Regions from separate parts of the Metabacillus flavus genome, predicted to be linked through region 1. Evidence: riboswitches for the same ligand, from Rfam matches in the RefSeq annotation. Region 1 holds a riboswitch; the other holds the start of a gene.
What was found. Region 1 has a riboswitch for S-adenosylmethionine ahead of metK (methionine adenosyltransferase). Riboswitches for the same ligand answer to the same signal wherever they lie in the genome.
Positions count from the first base shown of each region.

Region 2: linked by a shared signal. The riboswitch ahead of J9317_RS01410 (carboxylate--amine ligase) and the one ahead of metK (methionine adenosyltransferase) in region 1 are both predicted to bind S-adenosylmethionine.

Region 1 is NZ_JAGVRK010000001.1:3,007,925-3,013,423, forward strand. It holds gene J9317_RS15340 (sensor histidine kinase) at 1-222, opposite strand, end outside; gene J9317_RS15345 (response regulator transcription factor) at 219-908, opposite strand; gene metK (methionine adenosyltransferase) at 1,313-2,506, opposite strand; SAM riboswitch class I at 2,722-2,851, opposite strand; gene pckA (phosphoenolpyruvate carboxykinase (ATP)) at 3,600-5,186, shown strand; gene J9317_RS15360 (heparinase II/III domain-containing protein) at 5,305-5,499, opposite strand, start outside.
Region 2 is NZ_JAGVRK010000001.1:248,217-253,715, forward strand. It holds gene J9317_RS01405 (LLM class flavin-dependent oxidoreductase) at 1-963, opposite strand, end outside; gene J9317_RS01410 (carboxylate--amine ligase) at 980-2,215, opposite strand; SAM riboswitch class I at 2,308-2,422, opposite strand; gene J9317_RS01415 (thioredoxin family protein) at 2,735-3,052, opposite strand; gene J9317_RS01420 (D-alanine--D-alanine ligase) at 3,250-4,341, shown strand; gene J9317_RS01425 (UDP-N-acetylmuramoyl-tripeptide--D-alanyl-D-alanine ligase) at 4,429-5,499, shown strand, end outside.

The sequences.
Region 1 (5,499 bases):
TTTCTTCGATTCAGATTTGACCTGGTTCACAGCTTTCATAAGCGGACCCGTAAGAAAAAAATGAGCCAGAGCAGAAATGGAACCCGCAGCGAATGTAATAATCGTCAAGATTAAAATGGATTCGTTAGGGATGGACATCCGCACAAAACTAATCAGCAAAAACATCAGAATCAGCAGCGTACTTAAAAAATTAGCCAAGATGAGAAGCGTTCTAATTTTCATAACGGCTGCTCCAATTTATAGCCAATTCCCCATACCGTTTTAATATACTGAGGTTCCGCTGGATTGAGTTCAAGCTTCTCTCTCAGTCTCCGGACATGAACATTGACGGTATTTCCATCTCCTGAAAAATCATATCCCCACACCTTTTCAAGCAGCTGGGACCTGGAGAATACTTGAGACGGGTGACTGGCAAGCAGCCAGAGCATATCAAACTCTTTTGCCGTCATATCTATGATTTTTCCACCCGATTTAACTTGCCTTGTCGATAAATCGATGGAAATGGAGCCGATTGTAACGGACTGCTTTTCTTCGTTTTTGTATTTCGAGGTCCGCCTTAACATGTTCTTCACTCTTAATACAAGTTCTCTGGGGCTGAACGGCTTGGTTAAGTAATCGTCAGCCCCTAAGGTTAAGCCAAGGAGCCGGTCCCGTTCCTGTCCCAGAGCGGTGAGCATAATGATTGGGACATCCTCGTCCCCCATTCGGATTTCCTCCGCAGCAGTCCAGCCGTCCTTTTCAGGCATCATGAGATCAAGAACAATCAAATCAGGTCTTCCCCTTTTCCACTGCTCGACCGCCTCAAATCCATTGACCGCTGAATCAACCCTGTAGCCTTCTCTTTCCAGATAGCGCCGGCAAACATCGAGAATAGCGGGTTCATCATCAACAAGTAATATTTTCTGCATGTGTATTGACCCCTTTGATCTATACTTTCTTTATACAACAGTGTGTCTTGGAAACAAGCCCTTACTTTACTATATCCCAGCCAGCCAATCTCGCCTAAGAATCATGCTCTCTGCTTTTAATGGCATCATAAATCAAGAAAATTATGAAAGGATAAGGAAAAGATTAAATAAGTATGAACAGTTCTCTTTTTTGCTATGAAGCAGGATCCCCTCCAGGATGCTCGCTGCCATAAACCCTAAACTGGCATCATCTTTCTAACAGGAAAACGTGATAAATGAATAAAAAGATCATTCATAGTTTCTCCAATCTCTTGAACATAAAAAAACGTCTGGAACGATTACGTTCCAGACGTTTCTGTTTTATATTGCTTCTGTGTTAAGCCAGGCACCCATACGGAACTTTATTAAAGAACAGAGCGAAGTGCTTCTGCTTTGTCTGTTTGCTCCCATGGAAGCTCTACATCCGTACGGCCGAAGTGACCGTATGCAGCAGTTTGCTTGTAAATTGGACGGCGAAGATTAAGCATTTTGATAATGCCTGCAGGGCGAAGATCAAAGTTATTGCGAACCGCTTCAACAAGAACTTCCTCGCTTGCTTTGCCTGTTCCGAATGTATCGATGGAGATGGATACCGGCTGTGCTACACCGATTGCGTACGCAAGCTGAACTTCACATTTGTCAGCAAGCCCGGCAGCAACGATGTTTTTCGCAACGTAGCGAGCTGCATAAGCCGCAGAACGGTCAACTTTTGTAGCATCCTTACCAGAGAATGCTCCACCGCCGTGACGAGCATATCCGCCATACGTATCAACGATGATTTTACGGCCAGTAAGACCTGCATCACCTTGAGGTCCTCCGATAACGAAGCGGCCAGTCGGGTTGATGAAATATTTCGTGTTCTCATCAATTAATTCTGCAGGAACTACAGGTTTGATAACAAATTCTTTAAGGTTGCGCTGAATTTGCTCCAAAGAAATTTCAGGGTGATGCTGAGTAGAAATAACAATTGTATCTACACGAACCGGTTTGTTATTTTCATCATATTCAACCGTAACTTGCGTTTTACCGTCCGGACGAAGGTATGGAAGGATTTCTTCCTTGCGTACTTCTGTCAGGCGGCGAGCCAGCTTGTGTGCAAGGGAAATCGGAAGAGGCATTAGCTCTTTTGTTTCGTTGCATGCAAATCCGAACATCAACCCTTGGTCTCCCGCTCCAATTGCATCAATCTCAGCGTCTGTCATTTGGCCTTCGCGGGCTTCAAGTGCCTGGTCAACTCCCATTGCAATGTCAGCTGACTGCTCGTCGATGGAAGTCAATACTGCACATGTTTCAGCATCGAAGCCGTATTTCGCGCGTGTATAACCAATTTCCTTAACAGTTTCACGAACAATTTTTGGGATATCGACATAAGTGGTAGTCGTGATTTCTCCTGCTACAAGAACAAGTCCTGTTGTAACAGATGTTTCACAAGCTACACGTGCATTAGGATCGTTAGCAAGAATGGCATCCAAAATGGAATCTGAAATCTGGTCGCAAATTTTATCCGGATGGCCTTCCGTTACGGATTCTGATGTGAAAAGATGGCGTTTAATCGACATAGTAATTCCTCCTCTGAAATTCGGTTGTTCTATTGGCAAGGTTCAGTTATGTACTTCCCCTCTTTTTTTGAGACGGAACTCGTTCCCATTACTTATCTTTTGCTTTATTTTAAGAATCTTCCCCTTTAATATAGCCTTTAAGGAAAAAGATTCCAGACTGCATAAAAAAACCCTTCCTACTTAATAGAGGAAAGGAGTTGTTTTTCAGCCTTTCACTCTTATCGCTCAAGGACTACAGCCTTGCGTCAGGTTAGCACCTTTGCATGAGAGAAAACAGCATGTTTTCAAGTCTTGCAGGTTGCTGGGCTTCATAGGGCCTGTCCCTCCGCCAGCTCGGGATAAGAGAATCCGTTCAAGGACATATATTACCCCAAATTTCCCGCAAATGTCAACAAAAATTGACAAGCTTTCTTCCAAAAAGGACAGGGCAGCAGGAAAGATGGGCTTATGATGGATTCAGCTATAGAATTATTTTAGTTGGTTGTGAGTTTTACATTTTGTTCGGCGCGGCATTTTACGAGCGGATTCGGGCCGCTTTCTGGCGGGTTTAACTTCGTGTCCGGCTGATGCCACTCGTTTTCCGGCCGATCAGCGCGGTTTTCCAGCATGGCGTACTATCCGTGCTTGCGTATACGCACCTGCTAAATTTATCAAACCATGTCGGATAGTCGATATATTGAGAAAATAGACGATATAATTTTATTTCGGCCGATATATTTAAATTTCGGCCGATATACTCATATTTCGGTCGATATATTTTGTAATGCTTTTCAACCACTCTAGTTTCCCAGCCAATCAGCCCGGTTTCCCAGCTAAACCCCTTTCCCCGCAAAAGCCTGACCAACTGCTTATACCGCCTTCACCTCGGCCAAGCGCTTCGTTCCGGCGAGTTGATCAGGTTCCCTGATCTGCATGATCCACGAGTCCAGCCCAAACAATCCCTCTTCCAAGCCAAATTTATCGGTATCTGGTTATACGCGGTGGCACTTTCCAAGTTCGAACGTAAAATACATCAATTAGTATAGACTATTAACATTAATGTGTTATACTAATTATGCAAACCACATAATTACAAGCAAAGGAAGGTATGGGGATGAATTCACTTGCGGCAACAAACGAGCTTTCGCTTTTACTTGAAGGGGAAAATGTTTTTCAAAACTTATCGGTACCTCAGCTAGTTGAAAAAATTCTATCAAGAAACGAAGCCGTTCTTACTTCAACCGGTGCCATCCGTGCAACGACTGGAGCTTATACAGGGCGTTCGCCTAAAGATAAATTTATTGTAAAAGAAGATAGCGTAAATAGCAAAATTGATTGGGGCAATGTAAATCAGCCTATCTCAAGCGAAACATTCAATAAGCTTTACCACAAGGTTCTTTCATACTTAAAAATGCAGAATGAATTGTTTGTGTTTGATGGATTTGCTGGCGCTGATGAAAGATACCGCCTGCCGATTAAGGTGGTCAATGAATTCGCCTGGCACAATCTTTTTGCGAATCAGCTGTTCATCCGGCCGGACGGAGAAATGGCTTCCAGAGAAATCGAGCCTTTCACAATTGTATCAGCACCGAATTTTAAAGCAGATCCGTCTATAGATGGAACAAATTCAGAGACTTTCATTATCATCTCTTTTGAGAAAAGAACCATCCTGATCGGCGGGACGGAATACGCTGGAGAAATGAAAAAGTCCGTTTTCTCCATCATGAACTATTTGCTTCCTGAAGCCGGCATCTTTCCTATGCACTGCTCTGCAAATGTTGGCCAGGAAGGCGACGTTGCTCTGTTTTTCGGATTGTCCGGAACAGGGAAAACGACTTTATCTGCTGACCCGAACCGCAAGCTGATTGGAGACGATGAGCACGGCTGGTCTTCAAGCGGCGTTTTCAATATTGAAGGCGGATGCTATGCAAAGTGCATCAGTCTTTCAAAGGAAAAGGAACCTCAAATTTTCAATGCAATCCGCTTCGGTTCTGTGCTTGAGAATGTGGTAGTGGATGAGGAAACGAGAATAGCAGACTATGACCATGCATTTTACACGGAGAATACGAGAGCGGCCTACTCTCTCGATTCCATGAACAATATCGTGCTGCCAAGCATTGCCGGCCATCCGAATACGATTATCTTCCTGACGGCGGATGCCTTTGGTGTGCTCCCTCCAATCAGCAAGCTGACGAAGGAACAGGCCATGTACCATTTCCTAAGCGGCTATACGAGCAAGCTTGCAGGAACAGAGCGCGGAATTACTTCTCCGCAGGCAACCTTCTCAACCTGCTTTGGATCTCCATTTTTGCCGCTTCCTGCGCAGCGCTATGCTGAAATGCTCGGCAAGAAAATTGAAGAGCACAATGCTGATGTGTACCTTGTTAATACAGGCTGGACTGGCGGAGAATACGGCACGGGAAAACGGATGAAGCTAGAGTACACAAGAGCCATGGTTCAGGCTGCTTTAGAAGGGGACCTTGCTTCTGCGGAAATGCTGACGGATGAGATCTTTGGCCTTCAAATTCCTGCACATGTTCCCGGGGTGCCTGATGAAGTGCTAATCCCTTCCAAAACATGGGCAGATCCGCAGGCATATGAAGCGAAAGCCAAACTGCTTGCTGAAAAATTCAATCATAACTTTACGAAGTTTTCTTCCATCAGACAGGATATTGCTGAACTTGGAGGTCCACTCGTTTAATTGCAGCAAGGGATACCTTTATCAGCCGTTTGAGGCAAGGTATCCTATAAGGACGTGCTGCTGCCGTCCAGCCAAAAGAGGAGCATCCGTTTACCCCGGATGCTCCTCTTCCTCGTTTTCAGTTTTGAAAAGCCATAATGTAACCGCCTTGGACAGCCGTTTTCCATGCTTTGCCGTTAACTGACACAGACGTTATAGTTCCTTTGTTAAAGACAAGTGTCATTTTCTGCAGTCTATCTGCTTCTTTAAGGGTTACCTTTAATTCACCGTTTGCAGCAATACTTGTGCTCAGGTTATCTTCAAAATGATAATC
Region 2 (5,499 bases), 2.8 Mb from region 1:
TTGGAGCAGCAGCAGATCAAGACCTGCCTCTTCAAACTGGATGATCCGCTCTGCAATCTGTTCAGGGGTTCCGACTAGATTCGGGCGCAGTCCCCGGTTTGAAACCGAATAATCCTGAAGCTGGATTTGCTGTTCAAGCTGGGATTTGCTTGTGAAATCTTTGAAGCCTGCGTAAGCGGAGGACTCTTTTACATCGGTTATGCGAGCGAGCTCTTCTGCCGCCTCTTCCTCAGAGTCCCTGCATATCACGTATGCGGCCATTCCAAAGGAGGCGAATGGATTTTCATTCACGGTTTCTCTTAAACGAACCATTTCTCCGATTTTTGAACGGATTTCATCCACCGTTCCCCCGTGCATCACATAAGCGTCGCAATAGCGGGCAATCGTCTCTTTTCCGCGCGGACTTTCCCCTCCTGCATACAGGATCGGATTCGGTTTTTGAACTGGTTTCGGGAAAAGCTTTGCTTCTTTGCATTCATAATGCCTTCCTTTATGGGAGAATGAATCTTCCGTCCAAAGACCTTTCAAGACCTCAACAAACTCCTCTGTCCGGCTGTAGCGCTCATCATGCTCGGTAAAAATGCCTCCGTACTGTCTCGCTTCTTCTTCCCACCAGGCGGAGACGACATTTAACGTAAATCGGCCATTGCTCATCTGATCAAGATTGGCCGCCATCTTGGCCGCCACTGCGGGGTTATGAAAGCCCGGTCTGATGGCCGTCATAATTTCAATTTTTTCAGTGACTGCGGCAAGTCCCGCTGCCGTTGTCCACGCTTCAAGCGAATCGTATTCCGGGCCTTTAATATCGTTTAAATAAAGCTCTGCAATCAAAGTTGTGCTATAGCCCCATTTCTCTCCTGACTGAATGACCTTTTTTGCATAGTCGAATGTAGGAGGCATCTTTTCATCCTGAACATTTCTAAGCCAGCCCCCGAAAAGGGGAAGCCAAAATCCGTATTTCATCCCACTCACACCTTTCCTAGCACGGGCATATATACCCCTGATTGAATTTATTTTTCACTTGCTGTACAGAAGGTGCGCGGTCTTCAGCTGAAAATACAGCTTCTGTTATATGTGTGGAGGTTTCCCCGAAGAGCACCGAAGCCATTTCGGAATCGGACAGGTGCCCATGGAAAGTACCGGGACGTTCCTGCTTAACCTTTAAATAGTCATCGAAATATACCCATTTTGAATAGTCCAATACTGGATATTGGGATTCTCCTTTCAACCCGGTCACTTCGTTATAAGCGAGAAGAGGCAGGTTAACTCCGGAGAAAATCGGAAGTCCGATCCATTTCCAAACTCGTGTATTCACATCCAGTAATTTATATGTGTCATCCCGTTTGTCATATACGAATTCTGTCTCCGCAATTCCGTAATACCCTTGCGCTTTTAATATTTCAGCTCCGTAAGAGACAAACCGGCCGCCTTCAGCAGACTCTACAAGACAGCCCGTTCCGAAGTTCAAAGGATATTGCTCAAGCTTTCTGCCGGTAAACTGGCCTTTTATTTCCCCGTCCATACTGGTATAGGTGCAAAGAGAATAAAAGTCTGAAAGAGAGCTACTGATGATATCCTGGATCACAACCTCATGGCTGGCTGTTTTGGCCAGTATGCCGGTGAGCTCCTCCGTACTGTTTGCAGTAAAAGCCTTCGTCTGAAAAGCTTCATAAAAACTGCGCTGTTCCACAGGTTTTACGATGCATGGAAAAGGAAGATCGTCAGGATATTCTCCTGAAAACTCTTCCGGATACCACGTTGCAGGGATCGGAATGTCTAAGGAAGCAGCTTTTTTATAAAGCTTCCGTTTATTTAACAGAGATTCAACGTTGTCCCACTCAGCAAACGGGAATAAGAAATACTTTTCAAGCTCGGTCCGGTGTTTACTGACGAGCAGCACCCATTCATCATTGCACGGAAACAATACACCCTTTTGAGGGAGATTCCGTCCGATTTCCAACAGCAGACTGATGAATTCCGCCTCTTCAGTAAATGGATTGGGACATAAAGCGGCAGTATGAACATATTTAGATTGAAGCCCAACCGCCCGTCCATCCCTGTCCAGGGCGATAATGGGGATGCCTTTCTTTCCCAGGGCCCGGGAAATAGCCAACCCTGTGATATGGGAGTTGAAAATAACAGCAGGATGCTTATCTTGCGGAAGTGTCTTTAACTGGTTCCATAATTGTGTTCCTCTTATAAGAAAATCTGTCAATCTACCCATCTCCTTATCTCATAAAAACCGCAAAAAACCCCTCTTCATGAGCAGAAGAGGGGTGGAACAATCTGAAAAGCAGACCGGCTCTTCTCTCATCTTTCAAACACATGAATGTGTCTGCAGGAATTAGCACGGTTTCACAAAAATCGTGATCCGTTGCCGAGGCTTCGCAGGGCCATGTCCCTCCGCCTCTCTGGATAAGAGTACTATTTAATTAAAATACATCATATGACCGAAGGACCAGTTTGTCAAGAACTGGACACTCCGGATTTTAGGGAATAAAGATGTCGAGCAGGGGAGAGATAGATTATTTCCTGGAAAATAAACGTTCTTTTCCACTGATTTTAACGAGGAATGACGATTGAAAGGACCGCTTTGAGAAAATGTGTATAAAGCTGTGTCTATGAGGTTCATAACCGCAGAGTGGGTTTATCTGTTTGAGATTTGGGTGAATAATCTGCGGTGGTTATTTATTCCGAAGATGCACATCAAAAAAGCACAAGCAAGAGCTTGTGCTTAAAGTTTTTCCGCGAGAAATTCCTGTACCTGTTCAGGTGTCTTGGCATTCGCACTGTGAAGATGGCCAAGCTTTTCACCGTTTTTAAAAATCAGGATGCTTGGAATCCCCATTACCTGATACTGCTCGGCAATCTCAGGAAATTCGTCTTTATTGATCTCAAACCATTGGTATTCTTTGTATTCTTCGATGATTTCATCGATGAAGAAATTCATTCGGGTGCAATCAGGACACCAATCTGCGAAGAATTTAATTAAAACTTCCTTATCTGTTGAAATAAGCTGCTGAAACTGCTCGGATGATGTAATTTTTTCCATGTGAAAATCCCTCCTGCCCTTATTTTAATACAAACTGCGTCATTTAACGACTAATTCGCTATGCATAAAAAAATAATGCGATACGAATCTTTTGAGATAAAAACAGGGTCATCTATAACAAAAATGCCGGAAGGTGATAAAATGGTGAGAGTGATTAAAAAATGACTGCACCTGAAAGATTGAGGGGGAAATAAATAATGAAAATTAAACTTGGCCTCGTATACGGAGGGAAATCCGCAGAACATCAAGTTTCTCTGCAAACAGCCCTTGCTGTAATCAAGGCTCTTGATCTCAGCAAATTTGATATACATCCTATTTATATTACGGAAAAAGGCGAATGGATTCGCGGGGAACAGCTGAACGAACCTGCTTCAAATGCAGCCGCTCTAAAGCTTGGACATGAAGTTAGTGAAGCGATTTTGCCTGTTGCACTGAACACAGATTTATTCCCGTCCACTAACGGCGATAATTCAGAGAAGCCTTTTGATGTAATTTTCCCGCTTCTTCATGGACCTAATGGGGAAGACGGCACCATTCAGGGAATGCTTGAACTAATGAATATTCCGTACGTAGGAAACGGGGTTCTTGCTTCTGCAGCAGGAATGGATAAAGTAGCAATGAAAAATCTGTTTGCGCAAGCCGGACTTGAGCAGGCTGAATACGTTTGGCTGATTCGCAGTGAGTGGAAAAAAGATCCGGAAACGGCATATACTAACGTAGAAACCAAACTGGGCTATCCTTGCTTTGTCAAACCTGCCAACCTTGGCTCCAGTGTCGGCATCAGCAAATGCAAAAACCGCGAAGAACTGGAAGCTGCATTTGAGGAAGCATTCTCCTATGACCGCAAAATCATTATCGAAGAAGGAATCATTGGACGTGAAATTGAAATTGGCGTAGTCGGAAACGATGAGCCTGCATGCTCCGTTACAGGAGAAATCGCTCCGAAAAAAGAATTCTATGATTATAAAGCGAAGTATGTGGACGGCGATACAGACATGATGATTCCGGCTAAAGTAACGGAAGAAGAATATGCAATGATTGAAAAAATGGCTATTGCTGCTTTTAAAGCCATCGACGGTGCCGGACTTGTGCGCGCCGACTTTTTCCTTACTGAAGACGGAAGAGCTTTAATTAATGAAGTGAACACGATGCCGGGCTTTACCCCATACAGCATGTTCCCGCTTCTTTGGAAGCATACGGGTCTGGAGTATCCTCAGCTCATTGAAAAGCTCGTTTCACTTGCCATTGAACGCCACGAAGAAAAACAGCAGATCAGACACACGTTTTAATAAAGGAGGGCTGGCTTATCCGCGTTTGCCATAACAGGCAGGCAACGAGGAGCCGGCCTATCTCGATTTAGAAGGGAGAATACCTGCATGATTCAGAGAACGCTTAAAGATATACAGAAAATGGCTGGAGGCGAAGGGCTTGCCGCACAATATGAGGACCGGTCAGCTGCCGGTGTTTCAACCGATTCGCGCAGCGTTTTGCCAGGCTCTTTATTTATCCCGATAACGGGAGAGAACTTTAATGGACACCGCTTTGCGGAAAAGGCACTCAGCGAAGGAGCAGCTGCTGTTCTGTGGGCAAAAAAGGAACTTAATCCTCCTGCTGATGCCCCTGTTATCTTCGTTGAAGACACGCTTGCAGCTCTTCAGAAGCTGGCGAAAGCCTACAAAGAACAGCTGAACGTCAAGGTTGCCGGTGTTACTGGAAGCAATGGCAAAACGACAACAAAGGACCTGCTTGCATCTGCTCTCTCCCCGTCATTTAACGTACATAAAACCAAGGGGAATTTTAATAATCATATCGGCCTTCCGCTCACATTGCTTGCAATGCCTGAGGATACAGAAGTAGCCGTTTTGGAAATGGGCATGAGTTCAAAAGGGGAAATTGAATTCCTTTCCCAGCTTGCCCAGCCGGATGCAGCCATTATTACAAATATCGGAGAATCCCATCTAATGGACCTTGGTTCCCGTGAGGGGATTGCTGAAGCAAAGCTTGAAATTGCTTCCGGATTGAAGGAGGAAGGGGTACTTTTCTACTTTGGAGATGAACCGCTATTAACGGAGAGAGTCCCAGCATTAAACAGAAAAACAATGACCTTCGGCGAGACTGAGGAAAATAACCTATACCCATCAGATATTGTTCAATCCGATGCCGGAGTGGAATTTACTGTACAGCCTGAAGGGGAACGGTTTGCGATCCCGGTACTTGGCAAACACAACGTTTGGAACGCCCTGGCGGCGATCGCCGTCGCCCGCCACTTTGGAATGAAGGATGATGCGATTAAAAGTGGCTTGAGCAAACTTGCCATGACAGCAATGCGCCTTGAGCTGTTAAAATCTTCTAAAGGCTGGTCTGTTATTAATGATGCTTATAATGCGAGCCCGACATCCATGAAGGCGGCGATCAGACTGACAGAGGACTTAAAAGGATATTCACGC